2 linked regions of the Lujinxingia vulgaris genome follow. The protein of the gene in region 1 interacts with the protein of each later gene in a pairwise test. Links are inferred from orthologs where the notes say so. Each region holds a gene or a part of one and is shown on either strand. Other genes may lie near its edges.

Evidence for each region.
Region 2: the proteins of abc-f (region 1) and FRC98_RS17845 interact in binary tests that used the Escherichia coli proteins (3 or more experiments, as listed by UniProt). The link is inferred for Lujinxingia vulgaris from one-to-one orthologs.

What each region holds. Positions count from the first base shown.
Region 1 is NZ_VOSM01000003.1:331,958-340,856, reverse strand. The notes cover bases 2,050-5,028. They hold abc-f (ribosomal protection-like ABC-F family protein), read left to right. Parts: upstream 2,050-2,532; coding sequence 2,533-4,524; downstream 4,525-5,028. Other genes in these bases: FRC98_RS08410 (penicillin-binding transpeptidase domain-containing protein), read right to left, coding at 4,623-5,028; FRC98_RS08420 (hypothetical protein), read right to left, coding at 2,050-2,328. Outside these bases: FRC98_RS08425 (HEAT repeat domain-containing protein), read left to right, coding at 1-1,122; more of FRC98_RS08420, read right to left, coding at 1,252-2,049; more of FRC98_RS08410, read right to left, coding at 5,029-5,951; FRC98_RS08400 (tetratricopeptide repeat protein), read left to right, coding at 6,510-7,277; FRC98_RS08395 (LysM peptidoglycan-binding domain-containing protein), read right to left, coding at 7,688-8,806; FRC98_RS08390 (tetratricopeptide repeat protein), read right to left, coding at 8,886-8,899. UniProt on the Escherichia coli protein: Genetic data indicate it may be involved in ribosome assembly or function.
Region 2 is NZ_VOSM01000011.1:114,039-123,401, forward strand. The notes cover bases 5,145-8,587. They hold FRC98_RS17845 (2-oxoglutarate dehydrogenase E1 component), read right to left. Parts: upstream 8,249-8,587; coding sequence 5,345-8,248; downstream 5,145-5,344. Other genes in these bases: odhB (2-oxoglutarate dehydrogenase complex dihydrolipoyllysine-residue succinyltransferase), read right to left, coding at 5,145-5,197. In the rest of the region: FRC98_RS17825 (hypothetical protein), read left to right, coding at 98-1,909; FRC98_RS17830 (group I truncated hemoglobin), read left to right, coding at 1,920-2,348; lpdA (dihydrolipoyl dehydrogenase), read right to left, coding at 2,432-3,826; more of odhB, read right to left, coding at 3,965-5,144; FRC98_RS17850 (F0F1 ATP synthase subunit B), read left to right, coding at 8,742-9,212; FRC98_RS17855 (F0F1 ATP synthase subunit B), read left to right, coding at 9,276-9,363. UniProt on the Escherichia coli protein: E1 component of the 2-oxoglutarate dehydrogenase (OGDH) complex which catalyzes the decarboxylation of 2-oxoglutarate, the first step in the conversion of 2-oxoglutarate to succinyl-CoA and CO(2).

The sequences.
Region 1 (8,899 bases):
GACAAGGGCGCCGCGCCGCTCTTCAAGCACGCCGCGACGCTTGAGCCCGCCGATCGCGCCGAGATTCTCGGCTTCCTCGTGGAGCATCGCGCCCGCGTGCGCCTCGATGAGATTCGTCCGCTGATTGAAGCCACCGAAGATCAGCGCGATCGCGAACTTCTCTACCAGCTCGCCGCCATCACGGGCGATGACGCCGTGTACCAGGAGCTCGTCGCGATGTTCCGCAGCGACCAGTTCGACAAGCGTCTTGTCGGCGTGCAGGCCCTGGGGCTGACGCGCCGCGCCGAGGCCCTCGAGCATCTGGGCCGCGGACTTTTTGAAGGTCAGCGCGAGATCCGCCTGCACAGCGCGCGCGGCCTCGGCCAGATCGCCAACCCCGAAGCCCTCACCGGCCTTCGCCGCGCGGTCACCAATGAGCGCGACAAAGAGATTCGCCTCGCTGCCGTCGAGGCGCTGGGCAACATCAAAGATCGCGGCTCGGTTCAGGTGATGCGCTTTCTGACCACCGACCAGGATCCGGAGGTCAAGCGCCAGCTCGTCGCATCGCTGATCAACACCGGTGTGCCGGAGGCCGCGCAGGCTCTGGAGATGCTCCTGCGCGACCGCAACCTCGATGTGCAGTGGGACGCCTTTGTGGGGCTGCTCAAGCTCGCGCCGGAGTCTGCGCAGCGCCACATGAGCACCGCGCTTCGTAACCCGCCGCAGCAATTCACCGACGCGCTCAACCCTCAGGAGCTCAGCTCTGAGGTGCGCAAGAGCCTCTACACGGCGATGCTCAACCACAGCTCCTCGCGCGTGCGCCAGGCCGCGATCGCCCAGCTTGAGCGCTACCGCGAGACGTTGCTGCCGCTGGCCAAAGAGCTCGCCACCTCGGCCGGCCTCAACCCGGAAGTTCGCGCCGAGCTCGTCTACCAGCTGGCAAGCTCAGGTGACGCAAAGATCGCCGCCACGCTGGAGAGCGTCGTGCGCCTCTTCGGCGAAGAGCCCGCCGCGATTGTGGCCGCCTGGGCGCTCGCGCGTGAAGGGCAGGCCGACCTCGAAGCCTCCTTCCGGGGCTATCTCGGCCGCGACAACCCGCTGATGCGCGCCATCGCAGCGTACGGTCTCGCACGCATCGACTGAGCAACGCGCCAGTCTGAGACAGCAAAACAAAAAACGCCCGCCTCGCGCATATGCGAGGCGGGCGTTTTTATAGTCGCTGCAAGCCGTTGCCCGCTGCTAACGCACCATGCGTGCGCGGGTATTTTGCCCTTAGAAGTCCAGGCGCACGCTGGCGCCGACGGAGTCGGCATTGACGCCGACGTCCCAGCTCAGCCCGTCACGCTCATCGTCGGCAGCACCCAGCGCGCGCACGATCAGGTAACCCCCGGCGGCCAACGCCAGCCCGCCGGCCGAGAAGCCGATGACCCGCATCGTATGCGCCCGGTCCATCTGCGACTGCAACTCTTCGGCCCGGGAGACCTGCCCCGGGGAGATGGCACTTCGGCCGGCAACGAGCGCCTCAGCATCGGCCTCAAGCCCTCCCAGCTGCGACTGCCCCACAACGCCCACGACCACCCCGGCCACGCCCAGCGCCGCCAGGCCCACGCCGGGCAACAACGAACCGCTGGACGCCACCGCCGGCGCCTCATCGATCGCGTTCTCAAACGTGAAGTAAACCGCCGGGTTCTCACCCCGACGAAGAATCACACGCTCAATGAGCTGCTCGCCATCTTCGCTTCTCGCGCTGATGACCGCCTCACCCGGCGCCACGTCCTTAAGCGTCTGCGAGCCCTGGCCGACCGCCTCGCCATCGAGCCGCACCTCCACGTCCGCGCCGCCGCCGACCTCAACCTGCACCTCGGCGCTTTCGCCCCAGACAAAATGTTCGACCACCGCCGGCAACCCCCGGGCCACCCAGGCATCGTCGCCTCTCAAGGTTTTCTCCTCGATGCGCTGGAGAAACTCCCCCGTCTTAAAGTCGAAGAGGTACATCGAGAACATGTGCACGTCTTCGCTGCGCTGAATCGAGCCGTAGACCAGCCGCTCACCCGCCACAAAATCCTGCAGTCCCGCCAGACACGCCGCATCCGGAGTGCTGCACCCGCCCATCATCACAAGGTCATCGATGGTGACCTCACCGCCGGGGGCGAGCGTCATCTCCTCGGTTGCCTCCAGCGCGTCGTGGAGCTCGGTGTAGAAGCGGTCCATCACCGCCTGGTCGACCTCGGAGTTGGCAAAACGCAGCACCACAACCTCAGCGGGTGCGTCCGGCGCGTCCTGCGCATAGGCCTGGGGCAGGGCGCTGCACATCATCATGGCGAAGATGCCAGAGAACCATCGTTTCATCGTTGTTCCTGGGCGTAGATTACCCGGATCGGAGCGCACGGTGCGGCCCCCCGAGCCCGGAGGTGATCATCCTGGAGGTGGTCACGACGATACCAGCGCGCCAAAATCCGTGTCAATTTGCCGACGGCGCCCGCCGCCTGCGACGTTGCCCCCGACGCGCGTCATCGGTATACCTCGCGGCAACATCCTCGCGGAGAAGCCTCTATGATTCGTCTCGATAACATCAGCAAAGCCTACGGCAGCGACGAGCTCTTTCGGAGCCTCAACTGGCAGCTCTCACCCGGCCAGAAGATCGGCCTTGTCGGACCGAACGGCGCCGGAAAGACGACCCTCTTCCGCGTGATCGTCGGTCAGGAAGAGGCCGACAGTGGCGAGGTCATTCAACCGCGCGGTGTTCGCGTGGGCTACCTGCCTCAGGAGCTCGCCGTCGAAGAGCAGGGCAGCGTGCTCGATCTTGTGCTCGGAGGACGCCAGGACCTGCTCGACATGGAGCGCGATCTTCAGCAGGCCGAAGAGGCGCTCGCGCGCGGTGAGAGCTCCGAGCAGGCCAGCGCCGCCTACGCCGATCTTCAGGAGCAGTTTCGGGTTCGCGGCGGCTACGAGTTTCGCAGCCGCGCTCGCGAGATCGCCGCAGGTATGGGTTTCTCCAATGATGAAATGGACGCCCCCATCCAGACCTTCTCGGGGGGCTGGCAGATGCGCGCGCTCCTCTCGCGACTGCTTCTCTTTCGCCCCGAAGTCCTCCTCCTCGATGAGCCCACCAACCACCTGGACCTGGAGAGCATCGAGTGGCTGGAGAAGTTTTTGAGCGGCTACGAGGGCACGATCATTGTCATCAGCCACGACCGCTACTTCCTGAACCGCCTGGTCGACACCATCGCCGAACTCAGCGGCGGGCAGGTGCACCTCTACAACGGCAACTACGACTACTTCATCAAGGAGCGCCGCGAGCGCCGCGAGCGCCTGGTGGCCCAGGCCGCCGAACAAGCCCGAGAGATCGCGCAGATCGAAGACTTCATCGAGCGCTTTCGCTACAAAGCCACAAAAGCCCGCCAGGCGCAGAGCCGCATCAAACAGCTCGAGAAGATCGAACGCATCGTCGTCCCGCCCGACTATCAGGCCACCATCGGCTTTGAGTTTCCCGCGCCGCCGCGCATCGGCAAAGTCGCACTGGAGGCCCGCCAGGTCTCCAAGCGCTTTGGTGATAACATCATCTACGAAGGCGTCGACTTCGTGCTCGAACGCGGCGACCACGTCGCGCTCGTCGGCCCCAACGGTGCCGGCAAAACCACGCTGCTCAAGATGCTCGCCGGACGCCTTCCCCCCGATGATGGCGAGGTAATTGAGGGGCATAAAGTGCAGCTGCGCTACTTTGCGCAGCACTCGGTCGACCAGCTCGATCTTCGCCGCACCGTCCTTCAAGAGATGGAAGCCAGCGCCACGATGGAGTCCCACAGCCGCGTGCGCTCCATCCTCGGCGCCTTCCTCTTCAGCGGCGACGATGTTCACAAACCCATCTCCGTGCTCTCCGGCGGGGAGAAGGGCCGACTGGCGCTGGCGAAGATGCTGCTTGAGCCCGCCGGCGTGCTGCTCCTCGATGAGCCCACCAACCACCTCGACATCTCCTCGCGCCAGGTGCTGGAGCACGCGCTCAAGAACTTCGAGGGCGCCTTCTGCGTCATCAGCCACGACCGCTATTTTCTCAATGAGGTCGTCAACAAAGTCGTGCTCGTCGAAGCCGGAAAACTCAACGTCTACCCGGGCACCTACGAGGAGTTTCGATGGCGGCGAACGCAGGAGTTGGAAGGGGGTGAGCCGGGGCAGGGGGGAGTGAGCAGCGCGGGGGCAGCCGCACCGGCGCAGGATGGACCGCTCGTCTCCCGCAAAGATCAGCGCCGCGCGCTGGCCGAGATCCGCAAACGCCGCGACGCCGAGACCCGCACGCTGCGTGCAAAACTCAAAAAGCTCGAAGAGAAGATCGAGACGCTGGAGTCCGAGCATAGCGAGTTGCAGGCAAAACTTGCCGATCCCGCCACGTATGAGGCCGGCGACGAGGTCGCACGCATCAACCAGCGCTTCCACGCCGTGGAAGAAGAACTCACCGAGGTGCTCATGGCCTGGGAAGAGCTGGGCGCAGCCGTCGAGGCGATCGAACAACGCTACGCCGAGGAGGAGTCGGCCGTTCGCGAGACCTGAGAGACGCACACGCCCCGCATCGTGCTCGCATCACGCAAAAAAGGCCGACTCCCGAAGGAGCCGGCCTTTTCTTTGTTCTGAAAACGTCTCAACGCGGTTCAGCGCGAGGCGACGGCCTCATCGACGTTCTGGCGACGTTCCCGGGCCAGCTGGTAGTAGCGTCGCAGACCTTCGCTGGCGCCCTGCGGGCCCACCAGATGCCAGGCCGGGTCGTTGGCCATCAGGCCGGCCACGGCCACGCCGCGGTCGTCGTCCCACTCTTTATGGCGAGCAAAGCCCACAAACCAGGTAAAGCGCAGGAAGGGATCCTGGTTGGAGAGGGTGCCCGTCTTGCCGCTGACTTCCACCGAATTGGGGAAGAGTCGGTTATGACCGAAGTAGCGGCGCGCCGTACCACGCTCGGCCGTGGTCACCATCATCTGGCTCAACTTACGCGCGGTCTCCGGAGTCATCACCTCGCGGAAGACCTGCGGCTCAAACTCATAGAGCGTCGTGCCGTCGGGCGCCTCATAGCGATCGATGAGGGTGGGGCGCATCATCACGCCATCGTTGGCCATAGCCCCCCCGATCATCGCGCCGTGAATCGGGCTCAAATGCGAGTGCCAGAAACCGGCCGCCGCCCGAGCACGCTCGTGCGGATCGTCCACCCGGTAGGCCTCGCTGATCTGCACCGGCAGCTCGAAGGGGATCTCCTGGTTGTAGCCAAAGCGCTCCGCCCAGGCCAACAGCTCGTCGGCCGAGATGTTCTTATACGCCTGCTTGGCGATCAGAGAATTGATCGACCACGCCAGGGCACCTTCGAGATCGTTGCAGCGGTTATCCAGCCGCGGGCTCCCCTCGATGTTGCGTACGGTCAAACCGCGGGTGCCCCCGTGGTAGCAGACCTCCTGATGAGGATCGACGCCTTCGCCCTCGATGAGCGCCGCGGCAGTCACGATCTTAAAGACCGATGCCGATGGCGCCTGAGCCTGGCGGGTGAAGTTGTCGTACTCCTCACCGCGACGCGAGTTCTCGGCCATCGCAAGCACCCGGCCGGTATGCGGCTCCATGAGCACCACGCCACCATGAGGCACGAGGTTCGCCTGAAGCATCTGGTCCAGATAGGACTGAAGCTCCGGATCGAGCGTCAGCACCACGCGCGCACCGCTGGGAAGCGTCTGCACCAGCTTATCGCCCACAACTTCCGCTTTGGAGATGTCGAGGCCCGCAGCAACCCAGTTATCCGGAAGCGCCGGGAAGGTCACCGGTTCAAAGGCGCTGGCCACACCCACCAGGCGCTCCGCGCGCTGGCGAGCCTGCTGGCGCGCTTCTTCACGCGCCGCGCTCAGACGCAACGTGCGTACCGCGCCGTCGGCCGCCGCGGCACGCTCGGCCACCTGCTGCGCGCGCTCAACTTCCTGCACCGGGGGGCTGGCCCCAGCAGTCATCACGGTCGCTCCTACGACCCCGAAAGTTAGCGCGGCGGTGGTGACCATCGTGGTCCAGACGCGATCTCGTCCTGAGATTGGCTTTTTCATAAAGCGTCGCCGATAGAGTGTGAATGAAGTGAATTTGTAATTTTCTGTGCCCAAACGGGGACTTCCGTTGTACCCGGGATCGGCTCAGTGTCAATTTCCTCGGCGGAATTTATGGGGGCAGGGCGAAAAATTGCACCGAGACTGCAAAAACAGTCTTGACGTTCCCCCTCAAAGGCCCTATTTCTCTGCGCCACGTCGGCGGTGAAAACATCGCAGACAACATCAAGGCTACGTAGCTCAGCTGGTTAGAGCGAGCGGCTCATATCCGCTAGGTCCGGGGTTCAAGTCCCTGCGTAGCCACTCTCAGAAGCCCCCGCAGCGTTCGCGCTGCGGGGGCTTTTGCGTTGGCGTACGTCGCGAGCCGCATCCGCGTTGTCACTATGCCCGCGATTGAGTAGACTTCGGGCGCTTGATTTCGCCGTCAGACCGCCATTTTTGGCGGACTTTGTCCCTTGAGGAGCCCCCACTATGAGTCAGGATACCGAAGCCGTACGTCGCGAGATTCGGCAGATGCACCAGAGCCTCGCCGAGACCAGCTATTACGATCTTCTGGGACTTCAGAGTGGGCTCGATGACGCGATCATCAAGCAGCAGGCCACCAAAGAGTTTCGCCAGCTCGCCAAGAAGTGGCACGTCGACCGCTTCAGCGCCCACGAGCTTGGTGACGACAAGAAGCTCGTCCAGGAGATCTTCGCCACGATCAACACCGCCCACCAGGTGCTCACCGACCCGGACAAGCGCGCCGAGTACGATCTTCAGCTCTCCGGCGCCAACACCGACATCAGCTCGATCCTCACCGCCGAGAACGCTTTTCGCAAAGGCCAGAAGATGCTCGAGACCGGCGCTCACGCCGGCGCCCACGAGCAGTTCAAGATCGCCAGCGAAAACAACGTCGACGACCTCGAGTACAAGGCGCACTTTCTCTACACCGAATACCTGCTCATCCAGAAGAACGCCGAGGGCACGCCACTCAACCGCAGCCGCGCTCAGGAGATCTTCAAAGAGCTCGACGCGCTGAGCATGGAGCTCCCCGACCGCGACTGGCTTCTGACCTTTATGGGCGTTGTCTCCGAAGGGCTCGGGCGCACCCGGGAGGCCGAGGGGCTCTTTCATCAGGCCATGCAGCACAACCCCCGCAACGTGGAGGCCAAACGCCACCTGCGGCTGATGGAGATGCGCAAGAACAAGAAAAAGGGCTTCTTCGCACAACTTATGGACAAGCTTAAGCCGTCCTGAAACACGCGTTGGACATTGAGGTCGATAAAGACCTGAGCGGGGCGCAGCCTGGAACACATCAAAGGTATCCAATGGTTCCGGGCTGCGCCCCTCTCTTTTCCCAAACCCTTAACGTCCGATAGTGTATATTATGTTAACTCATAAATATGGAGCGCCAGTTGAGCCCACACAATCCCGACCACGTCGATATAGGATCGCCACCTCTCGGGCTGCTCGCGTTTTCACAATAGTTCTTCCCCAATGTCTTCAATCCGCCCTTCATCTCACGAAGATGTTGCGGTGAGCTCCTCAGGCATAAACGACAAAACGCCCGGACCACATACCGTGGCCCGGGCGTCTTGTTTTTGCGTTCGCTCCGGGAACGCCGCCGTGTCGGGCGCCTGTTTGCGCCCGGTTCTTAAAGACCAACCTCAGTAGCCGGCGTACATCTCCAGGCGGTCACCCACCACGATCTCGCGGCTCGCCTTGGTGATGATGGCCGTCGAGTAGTTCTCGCGCACATCGACCACCAGCACCTGACCCACGCGCTGCCAGGGAATCTCATCGTCGGGCGCGGTTCCCGGACGTCCCAGCCCTTCGAAACGCTGGTAGATGAAGAAGCGGTTGCCCACGCGCACATTGTCCTCGGCGCCCCGGTCCACAAACACATACTGGTCGGTACCAAAGGCAAAGCCCGGCTGGAGCGTATCGACGATATGCGCGATGAGGTCGTCTTCGGCCTGGCGCGGCTGCACCGCCTTGAGCTGACGCTCATAAGGCACGAGCACATCACCGCGCTCCATCTCTCGCCAGGACTGGTCGATCATCGCCGTCTCGGCGTGATTCTCCGAGACCTCGGTGATCACCACGCTACCGAGCACAATGTACTTCTGGCCGAGTGCGTTGCCCTCCTCATCGGTGATCTCTTCCTGAAGTCGCACCACCGCGAAGCGGTCACCGACGGCGACCTCCTGCTCCTCCATCGCCGTGCGATCTTCTTCTTTGGTTTCTTCGCGCTCCCGCTCGGTGTAGGCGTCTTCGCCAAAGCCCACCCAGACCGGATCATGCTCACCGAGCATCGTCGCTTCTTTCGGCGAGCCGATGATGCGGCCGGTGTAGGCCAACTCTTCGGCAGTGATCATGCCGCCGGTGGGCAAATACATGCCGCTGGCGACGGGCTGCTCGCTGCTCTGCGCGGCAGCCGGAGAAGCATCGGCCTCGGCGGCCTGCGCCGGGGGGGCCTCCTGCAGATAGACGATATCTCCGGGATAGACCCAGTGCGGGTTGGTGATGTGCGCGTTATAGCTCCACATCCGCGGCCACTGGTAGGGGTCGCCGTAGTAGCTCCCGGAGAGATCCCAGATGGTGTCGCCGTCGCGAATCACATGGTAATCGGGCAGATCGCTGGCGTAGACACTGGGCGACTGGGCCTGGGCCTGTGGCATCGCCGGCGCACCAAAGATCGCCATGGTGGCCGCAGCCAGAATCCCGCCACTCATCGCCCGCCTGGCGCCACGGCCAGGGTTGGGTCCGACCTTCTTCTTCGACATATCTGCTCCAGATGTGTGTCATGCCCGCCTTTGAGGGCATTCAATCATCGCGTCTTCGTTCAGTCTGCCACGAGACCCTTTAGGATGCATCCC
Region 2 (9,363 bases), on another replicon or contig:
ACGCCGGGCCTAAGATACTGGCGACAACCCCCCGAAGAGTGATGTCGATGACGCGACGCTGAGCGAAGCTCAGCGCGCGGTGAGTTCAGGAGCTGGTGTGAGAGAGGTCGCAACGATCCAGGGAGAAGATGCGGATCTGAAGGCGGCCCGCCACCGCGCCCGCCGCGTAGTCGTGGAGGTGCTGGAGAGCTACCTGCCGGCGCTCATCGGTGCACTGGCCGAGACGGGCCTGGGTGATGAGGGTCAGGCCGCGCGCATCGAGCGCCTGGTGGTGGCCTTTGAGGCGATGGAGGTGGTTGCGCAGCTTCAGGAGCGCGGCCGCCCGGTGCTCACCACCTTCGATGCGACGGGAGCAGGGGCGCTTAAGGTCAACGCGGCTCTGCTGATGGAGCTCTATCCGCCGGCGCTGGCCGATGCCTTTGCGCCCACGCTGGCGCAACTTCTCGGGCTCTCACCCACCCTGGTCTCATTGCTCTTACGCCTGCGCGACGACCAGCAGGTTCGCAACCTCGCCGGGCAGGCCGCTCGGCATGCGGCGGCGAAGCCGGTGGCCGCCACCAGAATTCCGGCGCTGGTGCGCTGGCGGCTGGCGCGTTTTGAGGCGCGTCATGCTGGGCTGATCGCCGGGTTGAGCGAGTCCGCGTCGAGCTTCGATACCAGCGGACGCGAGCCGCTGATGCGCGCGCTCGCGGCTGAGCCGAGGTGGCCGGAGTGGTTTGACGTGAGTGAGGTGCCCTACCTCCAGAACGCGGTCGAGGCGGCCAGCACCGCGCTGCAGACGACCCCCTGGGCACGCCACGCCGGCGCGCTCACCGAGATGTTGTGGGAGTGCGGCGGGGTGTCTCCGCGCTCGGCGCTGCGGCAGGCCGCGCGCACGCTGCGCACCATCCAGGGTGTGGATCAGGCGCGCGCGCTGCGCCTGGTCGCCGAGGTGCTCGCTGAGGGCGCCGCACCCCAGAGTGGCGAGCTTGAGGCCTGGCCCTCGTTTGCCGAGCTGGCGCAGGTCTGGCGCGATCTTCTCGACCAGGAGGCCCGCCACCTTGGGAGCTGGCGAGCGGCCTCTGGCCAAGATCTCTCGCTCAATGTCTTCGACCCACCTTCCGAGGCCACCGGCCTGAGTGAGCCCGCGAACCTCCCCTGGAGCACGCCCCTTTTATGCTGGTCGACGCGCGAGCGCGACGCCCTGCGCGATCTTCTGCGAGGGATGGAGCGGGCGTTGCAAGGTGCGGCTGCTCCGGTGCGCGCAGGGCAGCTCGGCGCGCGCGCCTTTGAGAAGCGCGCCCCGCTGGCCCAGGGCGAGCGCCAGCCCTGGCGCGTCGGCGTGCCTCGCCGCGTTCCGGCGGCCACCGCCGAGATGGAGGGCGCGATCGACGCGGCCTTTGCCGCGACGCGAGCCTCCATGAACGCGCGCTTTGCCAGCCTGAGCGACGCCGAAAAACAACGCGCCCTGAGCCTCGCCCAGGGGGCCTACAGCGGTTTTCTCACCCGCGCGCGTCAGATCTGGGAGCGACGCCTCGCGTCGGTGCGCGCCGGGAAGGCCGAGCGGGCCTTCGATGGTTTGATCACCGAGGTGGCGCGCTCATTGGGGCTTCCGCTGCTCATCGACGTCTTTGAGAGCCCTGCCCCCAACGCCCCGCTGGCGGCGATGCCTGTCTTTTGCGTGCCCACGATCTGGTCGGATCAGGCCGACTTCGCGCCGATCTGGCTCCCGATCGAGGTCATTGGTGAGTCGCTGGCCACCGCGCCGTTGCGCGTGCGCATGGTCACCTTGAGTCAGGGCGCGTTGCGCTGGGCAGGCGACCACAGCGTGCAGCCTGGCGAGCTGCGGAAGATCCCGACCGAGCGCCTGCTGGGCTCGGTGTATGAGGGCGCGTTGATGATGACGGTGCACCGCCGCGACATCGTTTAAGAGGTCAGTTATGGCAACGAGTAATCCGGGCTGGGATGTGATTGAGGAGGTCGGCGGAAGCGCGCGCATGGAGGCGTTGATGCGCGCCTTTTACGATCGCCTCTTCGACGATCTGATGATCGGCTTCTTCTTTGCGATGAGCGACAAAGAGGCGCTGATCGCCTCGCAGATCGACTATGTGCACGCGCATATCGGCAGCCGTCAGGGCGACTACCAGGGGCCGCCGATTCGGCAGGCGCACCAGAAGATGCCGATCCTCGTGGGCCATTTCGATCGTCGCCACCAGATCCTCATCGATGTGCTTGATCAGTTTGAGGTGCCGCCGCACGTGCGCGAGGCCTGGCTGGGCCTGGATCGGGCGATGCGCGATCTGGTCATTCGCCAGGGCGATCAGGCGCGCGAGGAGATGGGCTACGAGGTGTTTCGGCCCAAAGAGTAGCTCGCCACCCGGCGCATCCACGAAAAAAGCCCGCTCCCCCTGTGCAGGGGAGCGGGCTTTTTCACAGGCGGTGCGGCGTTGGCTCAAAGGTTGAGCGTGCGGCCATCCACATCCAGCGCTGCTTCTTTAATAACTTCGGCAAGCGTGGGGTGGGCGTGGCTGGAGCGCGCGATGTCTTCGGCGCTGGAGCCAAACTCCACGGCCACCGCCAGCTCGGCGATCAGGTCGCCGGCGCGCGGGCCGATGATATGCGCGCCCAGGATGCGGTCGGTCTCAGCGTCGGCCAGGATCTTCACAAAGCCTTCGGTATCATTGAGCGCACGGGCGCGGCCGTTGGCTTTGAAGGGGAACTTGCCGGCCTTGAATTTGATGCCGGCCTCTTTGAGCTGCTGTTCGGTCTTGCCCACCGAGGCGATCTCGGGGTGGGTGTAGACCACGTCGGGGATCGCGTCGTAGTTAACGTGCCCGGCGATGCCCTTGATGCGCTCGACGCAGGCCACGCCCTCGTGCTCGGCCAGGTGTGCGAGCATCGGGCCGGGGATCACGTCGCCGATGGCGTAGACGCCTTCGACCGAGGTCTCGTAGTGCGCGTTGACCTCGATGAAGCCGCGCTTGTTGGTCTCCAGGCCGATGTTCTCCAGGCCCAGGCCTTCGGTGTAGGGCTTGCGGCCCACGCCCACCAGCAGGCGGTCGCATTCGATGGTCTTGGACTCGCCCTTTTGCTCAAAGGTGGCGATGACTTTGCCGTCTTTGACTTCGGCGCCGGTCACTGCTGCGCCCAGCTCAAAGTCGATGCCCTGCTTCTTGAAGACGCGCTGCGCCAGGCGCGAGACGTCTTTGTCGGCGCGGCCGCCGAAGATCTCATCGAGGTATTCGATGACGGTGACTTTGGCGCCCAGGCGACGCCACACCGAGCCGAGCTCCAGGCCGATAACGCCGGCGCCGATGATCACCAGGTGCCCGGGGACTTCCTGGAAGTCGAGCGCGCCGGTGGAGTCGACGATGTACTCCTTGTCGAGTTCCACGCCGGGAAGCGTGATGGGCTTGGAGCCGGTGGCGATGAGGATGCGCTCGGTCTCCAGCGTCTCCACCGAACCGTCGTCCTTCTTCACCTCGACCTTTTTGGTGTCGACAATGGTGCCGTGGCCCTGGAAGGTGGCGATGTTGTTCTTCTGAAAGAGGCCGGCCACGCCGCCGGTGAGGCTGGCGACGACCTCGTCTTTGCGAGCGAGCATCTTCTTAAGGTCGAAGCTCACCTCGCCAATGATGATGCCGTGGTCGCCAAAATGATCTTTGGCCTCTTCGTAACGCTCGCTCGACTCGAGCAGCGCCTTCGACGGGATGCAGCCCACGTTGAGGCAGGTGCCGCCGAAGGTGGCGTAGCGTTCGACGACGGCGACTTTCATGTCGAGCTGGGCGGCGCGGATGGCGGCGATGTAGCCGCCGGGGCCAGAACCGATCACAACGAGATCATACATAGCAACAGCCTTTGTTCAGGGGCGTTGAGGTCATCGCGAGCGCGCCGATCGCGGGGGCGACCAGGCCATATGGGCGAAGAGGCCGGGGCGTGGGCCCCGACCTCTTAAGGTCGCGCTGGGAGCGCTGCTCGCCAGGGATCAGACTTCGAGCAGGATGCGCTCGGGGTTCTCCAGGCATTCTTTGATGCGGACCAGGAAGCTGACCGCCTCGCGACCATCGATGATGCGGTGGTCGTAGGAGAGGGCCAGGTACATGATCGGGCGGATCTCGACCTTGCCATCGATGGCGACCGGGCGCTCCACGATGTTGTGCATGCCCAGGATACCCGACTGCGGCGGGTTGAGGATGGGCGTGGAGAGCATCGAGCCGTAGATGCCACCGTTGGAGATGGTGAAGGTGCCACCCTGCAGCTCAGGCAGCGTCAACTTGTTGTTGACGGCCTTGTCGACGAGTTTGCCCAGCTCCTGCTCGGTCTGCGCGAAGCTGTATTGGTCGGCGTTCTTGAGCACCGGCACCACCAGCCCGCGGCCACCGCCGACGGCCACGCCGATGTTGTAGTAGTTCTTGTAAACAACATCGTTGCCGTCGATCTCGGCGTTGACCGAGGGGAAGGCCTTGAGCGCTTCGATCGAGGCTTTGATGAAGAAGGACATGAAGCCCAGCTTGATGCCGTACTTCTTAACGAAGCGATCCTGGTACTGCTTGCGCAGCGCCATGATCTCGGTCATGTCGACTTCGTTGAAGGTGGTGAGCATCGCGGCGTTGTGCTGGGCTTCGACCAGGCGGCGCGCCACGGTCTGGCGCAGCTTGCTCATGGTCACGCGCTCTTCGAGCGCGCCCTGATCAACGGCGGGGCGAGAGGCTTCCACGGCTTTTTCGGCTTCGGCTTTCTTGCTGGACTTGCCGCCATCTTTGATGTGCTCGAGCACATCGCCCTTGGTGACGCGTCCGCCCGGGCCGGTGCCCTTGATGTCGGCCAGCTTCAGGTTGTTCTCTTCGACCAGGCGCTGAACCGCCGGGCCAACCTTATCGTGGTCGGCGCCGTCGCCCTCGTCGGAGGCCGCGGCAGCTTTGGGGGCCACGTCAGCCGAGGCCTCAGCTTTGGTGTCGCCGGCGTCGCCGCCTTTGGACTCGCCAGGCTCGATGTCGGCGATGACATCGCCCGGGTTAACGGAGTCATCGATGGCAAAGCGCAGCTTCTTGATGGTGCCTGCGACCGGCGCGGGAACCTCGACGGTGATCTTGTCGGTCTCCAGCTCGGCAATGATCTCGTCTTCTTCGACGAAATCACCTTCTTTTTTCAGCCATTCAGCGATGATCGCCTCGGTGACAGACTCACCAAGGGTGGGGACCTCTACGGGTACGCTCATGTAAGGCCTCGTAGGCGTGCAACGTAAGAACTAATAGTACAGGGGCTCACTAACACAACATGGATCGGCGAAGCGCAGCCTCGCCGCGCCCAAGGGGTTACCAGACCTGGGCGCTGAAACACAAGCCCGCCGGGGGCTTGTCGGGGTTTAATCGAGGGTCTCGGCGAAGGCTTTGGTCACCAGCGCGCGCTGCTCAAGCTCGTGGCTCTCGTAGGCACCGGTGGCCGGGCTGGCGCTGGCCACGCGTCCGACGTAGGCCGGAAGCGGATCGGCACCGAAGAGCTCGATGAGACGCGGGAAGATGTAGTGCCAGGAACCCATGTTCTTGGGCTCTTCCTGGACCCACACGATCTCGCGGGAGTTCTTGAAAGGCGCGACCGCGTCCTGAAGAAGTTTGCCTTCGAGCGGGTAGAGCTGCTCGACGCGCACGATGGCGACATCGTCGATGCCCTGCTCGGCGGCGTAGTCGCAGAGGTCGTAGTAGACCTTTCCGGAGCAAAGCAGCACGCGGCGGACTTTCTCGGTGTTCACCGACTCGCGCGTCTCTTTGAGGATGGGCTGGAAGCCCACGGTGGTGAAGTCCTCCATGGGGCTGACCGCGTCTTTGTGGCGCAGCAGGCTCTTGGGGCTCATCACGATCAGGGGCTTGCGCGCGCTGTGCAGCACCTGGCGGCGCAGCGCGTGGAAGTACTGCGCCGGCGTGGTCATGTTGCAGACGTACATATTGTCGCCGGCGCAGAGCTGGAGGAAGCGCTCCAGGCGAGCGGAGGAGTGCTCCGGGCCCTGGCCCTCGTAGCCGTGGGGGAGGAGGAGGGTGAGCGCGCTGAGGCGCTTCCACTTATCTTCGCCGGAGTTGATGAACTGGTCGATGATGACCTGGGCGCCGTTGACGAAGTCGCCGAACTGCGCCTCCCAGAGCACGAGCGCGTCGGGGGAGTCGAGGCTAAAGCCGTACTCAAAGCCCAGGACCGCGTTCTCGGAGAGGGTGGAGTTGTAGATCTCGATGGAGGCCTGGTCTTCCTTGAGGTTGCGCAGCGGCCAGTAGCCTTCACCGGTCTCGGTGTCGAAGAGGGCGGCGTGGCGGTGGCTGAAGGTGCCGCGGATGCAGTCCTGGCCGGTCATGCGGATGCGCGTGCCGTTGATCAGCAGCGACGCAAACGCCAGCGCCTCGCCAGTGCCCCAGTCGGCCGGGGCCTCGCCAGATGCGACCTGCTCGCGACCTTTGAGGAAGCGGCGCAGCGTGCGGTGCACGTTGTGGCTCTCGGGGACTTCGGTGAGTTTGCGGGCGAGCTCTTTGAAAAGATCTTCATTGATGGGCGCGTCGTTTCCGGCGCCGGCTTCGAGTTCGCCGCCGTGGTACGGCGTCCACAGCCCGTCGAGGCTGCTGATGGACTTGCGCTGGGGCTGCTCGCGCACCTCTTTGAAGACTTCGCCGTAGTAATCCATGCGCTCGTTCCAGACCGCCTCGGTCTGGTCGGCGCTCATGATCTGGCGCTCGATGAGGCTGTCGACGTACTTCTCGCGCACCGGCTTGGAGCTGTCGATGGCGCCGTACATCTCAGGCTGGGTGAAGCGGGGTTCGTCGCCTTCGTTGTGGCCGTAGCGGCGGTAGCAGACCAGGTCCACGATGACATCTTCGCCAAAGCGCTGGCGGTACTGCATGGCGAGCTTCATCACGCGCACGCAGGCTTCGGGGTCGTCGCCGTTGACGTGGAAGATCGGCACTTCCAGCATCTTCGCCACGTCGGTGGCGTAGGTCGTGGAGCGGCCGTCTTCGGGGTTGGTGGTGAAGCCGATCTGGTTGTTGATCACCACGTGGATGGTGCCGCCGACGTTGTAGCCTTTGACGCGCGCCAGGTTGAGCGACTCGGTCACGATGCCCTGGCCGGAGAAGGCTGCGTCGCCGTGCAGGAGCAGCGGCAGGAGCTTCTGGCGGGCGGCCTCGGTGCCCAGGCGATCTTGTTTGGCGCGCACGCGCCCCAGGACCACCGGGTTCACAAACTCGAGGTGGCTGGGGTTAAAGCAGAGCGAGAGGTGAACGGTCTTGCCGTTGCGCGTGGGGTGATCGCTGGAGAACCCCATGTGGTATTTGACGTCGCTGCTGCCGACGTACTCCTCGGGGGTCTGGACTTTTTCGAACTCCGAGAACATCGCCTCAGCGGGCTTGTTCATGATGTTGTGGAGCACGTTGAGGCGACCGCGGTGGGCCATGCCCACGACGACCTCTTCGACGCCGGAGTCGGCGGCCTCTTCGAGCATGAAGTCGAGCATCGGGATCAGCGACTCCCCGCCGGTGAGCGAGAAGCGCTTGGCGCCGACGTACTTCTTATGCAGGAAGGTCTCAAAGGCGTCGGCGTCGACGAGCTTTTTGAGGATGTGCGGGCCGTCGGCGGCGACATCGAGCGGGGCGTAGTCGTTGCGCTCGATGCGATCGCGCAGCCAGGTGCGGGACTGGCTGCCCGGCATGTTCTGGTATTCGACGGCGATGTGGCCGCAATAAAGATCGCGCAGGCGCTGGAGAAGATCGCCCAGGGTCACTTCGCGGGAGCCGAAGAGGGGCTCGTAGTTGACCTTCGCCTTAAGATCGCCGGAGGTGAAGCCGTAGAGCGAGGGCTCAAGCTCCGGGGGGGCGGGGCGGCGCGGACGATCGAGGGGATCGATCTTCGCGATCAGGTGACCGTGGAGGCGGAAGGCGCGCACGATCGCCTCGACGCGCGCGGCAAACCCCTCGGTGCGGCCGGGAGCCTTCACCGTGATCCCTTCGGCCTTATCCACCCAGACCGCCTCGCCACCCAGATCCCGGGTGGGGACGCGGGCCGGCTCAAAGATCGAGCGGGGCTTGAAGTGGGGGGCGCCACTGTTGACCGGGGCGTCGCCGCCAAAATACTCCTGGAAGATCGGCTTCCAGCTCGGATCGACCGAGGAGGCGTCTTCCAGGTACTGGCGGTAGAGATCCTCGATAAACGCGAGGTTCTCCCCGGTAAATTGGCTGTCGGAGGCGGTGGGCCGGGGCGAGTTGGGTGCTTGCTCGTTGGAGTCTTTCACGGTCATCAACTTCTGAAGGACAAAGGATGCAAGTCGAGCGGCCTGGTCGTGTCCCATAACGACCCGGGCGCGAAGCTATTTCTCAGAGCTTGGAAGAGGTGGCGAGCAGGGCTCCCCGGAGGGGGAGAAAGCCGGGCAAATGGCAGGTCGGTCCCGGCGCAGATGTGGAGCGATCGGTGGGGCGCGTCGGATGCGGCGCGCGGGGTAGCCAGCAGCAATAAAGAGATGAGAGGCGCACATCAAGGATCGGGTGCAGGTACCGGGTTTAAAAAAAGCGCCCCGAGGGCGCCTGATCATTACAATAACGATGGGACCAACGCGGTCAAGAAAGATCGCGGCAGAAATGGGGCCAGCCGGCTTGCGCAGCCCCCGGGAGATGCCTTCCTTGACACCTTTGAAAACACCGTGTTAAAGCCGCGACGGTTTTCCCGCAAAACGGCCAAGAGGGCCAGAAATAAGGCGGGAAGCGCAACTTCCCGCTGACTTAAAAGGCGCCACGATGATCGATGTAATGACCGCTTCAAGTCCGCTGCTCGTCGCAGCGGTTGCGATCGACATAGACGGCACGCTCTTCGTTCAGATGGGCGCGTTCTTGCTCGTCTTTGTGATCCTGAACTTCGTCCTGATCAAGCCCTACCTCAAGACGGTGGAAGCACGCGAAGAGAGCGTGCAGGGCTCCTCCGAAGAGGCCGGTGAGATGGACGCACAGGCCGCCGTGCTCACCGCTTCCTACGATGAGAAGCTGAGCAAAGCGCGCCGCGAGGCCCAGGATGTGCGCGAGTCCCTGCGCAATCAGGGGCTGGCCGAGCAGGACGATATCCTCGAAGAGGTGCGCGAGGAGCTCGGCGGCAAGCTGGCCGAAGAGCGCAAGGTGATCGAGGATCGCGTGGTTGCGGCCCGCGCCGAGATCGACGAGCGTGCCCGTGCGCTGGCCGAGGCGATGGTTCAGAAGGTGCTCCCGCAGGGATAAGCCGTTGAGCGCGCGTCTTTCTAAGGACGGCGCGCCCACTCCTAAGTTAGTCAGGACAAGAACATGACTTCGAAACTTCTTCGCGTGGCGGGCTCCCGGCGGGCGATCTTTGTGCAGGTGCTTGTGCTCCTGGTGTGCGTGAGCGCGCCTG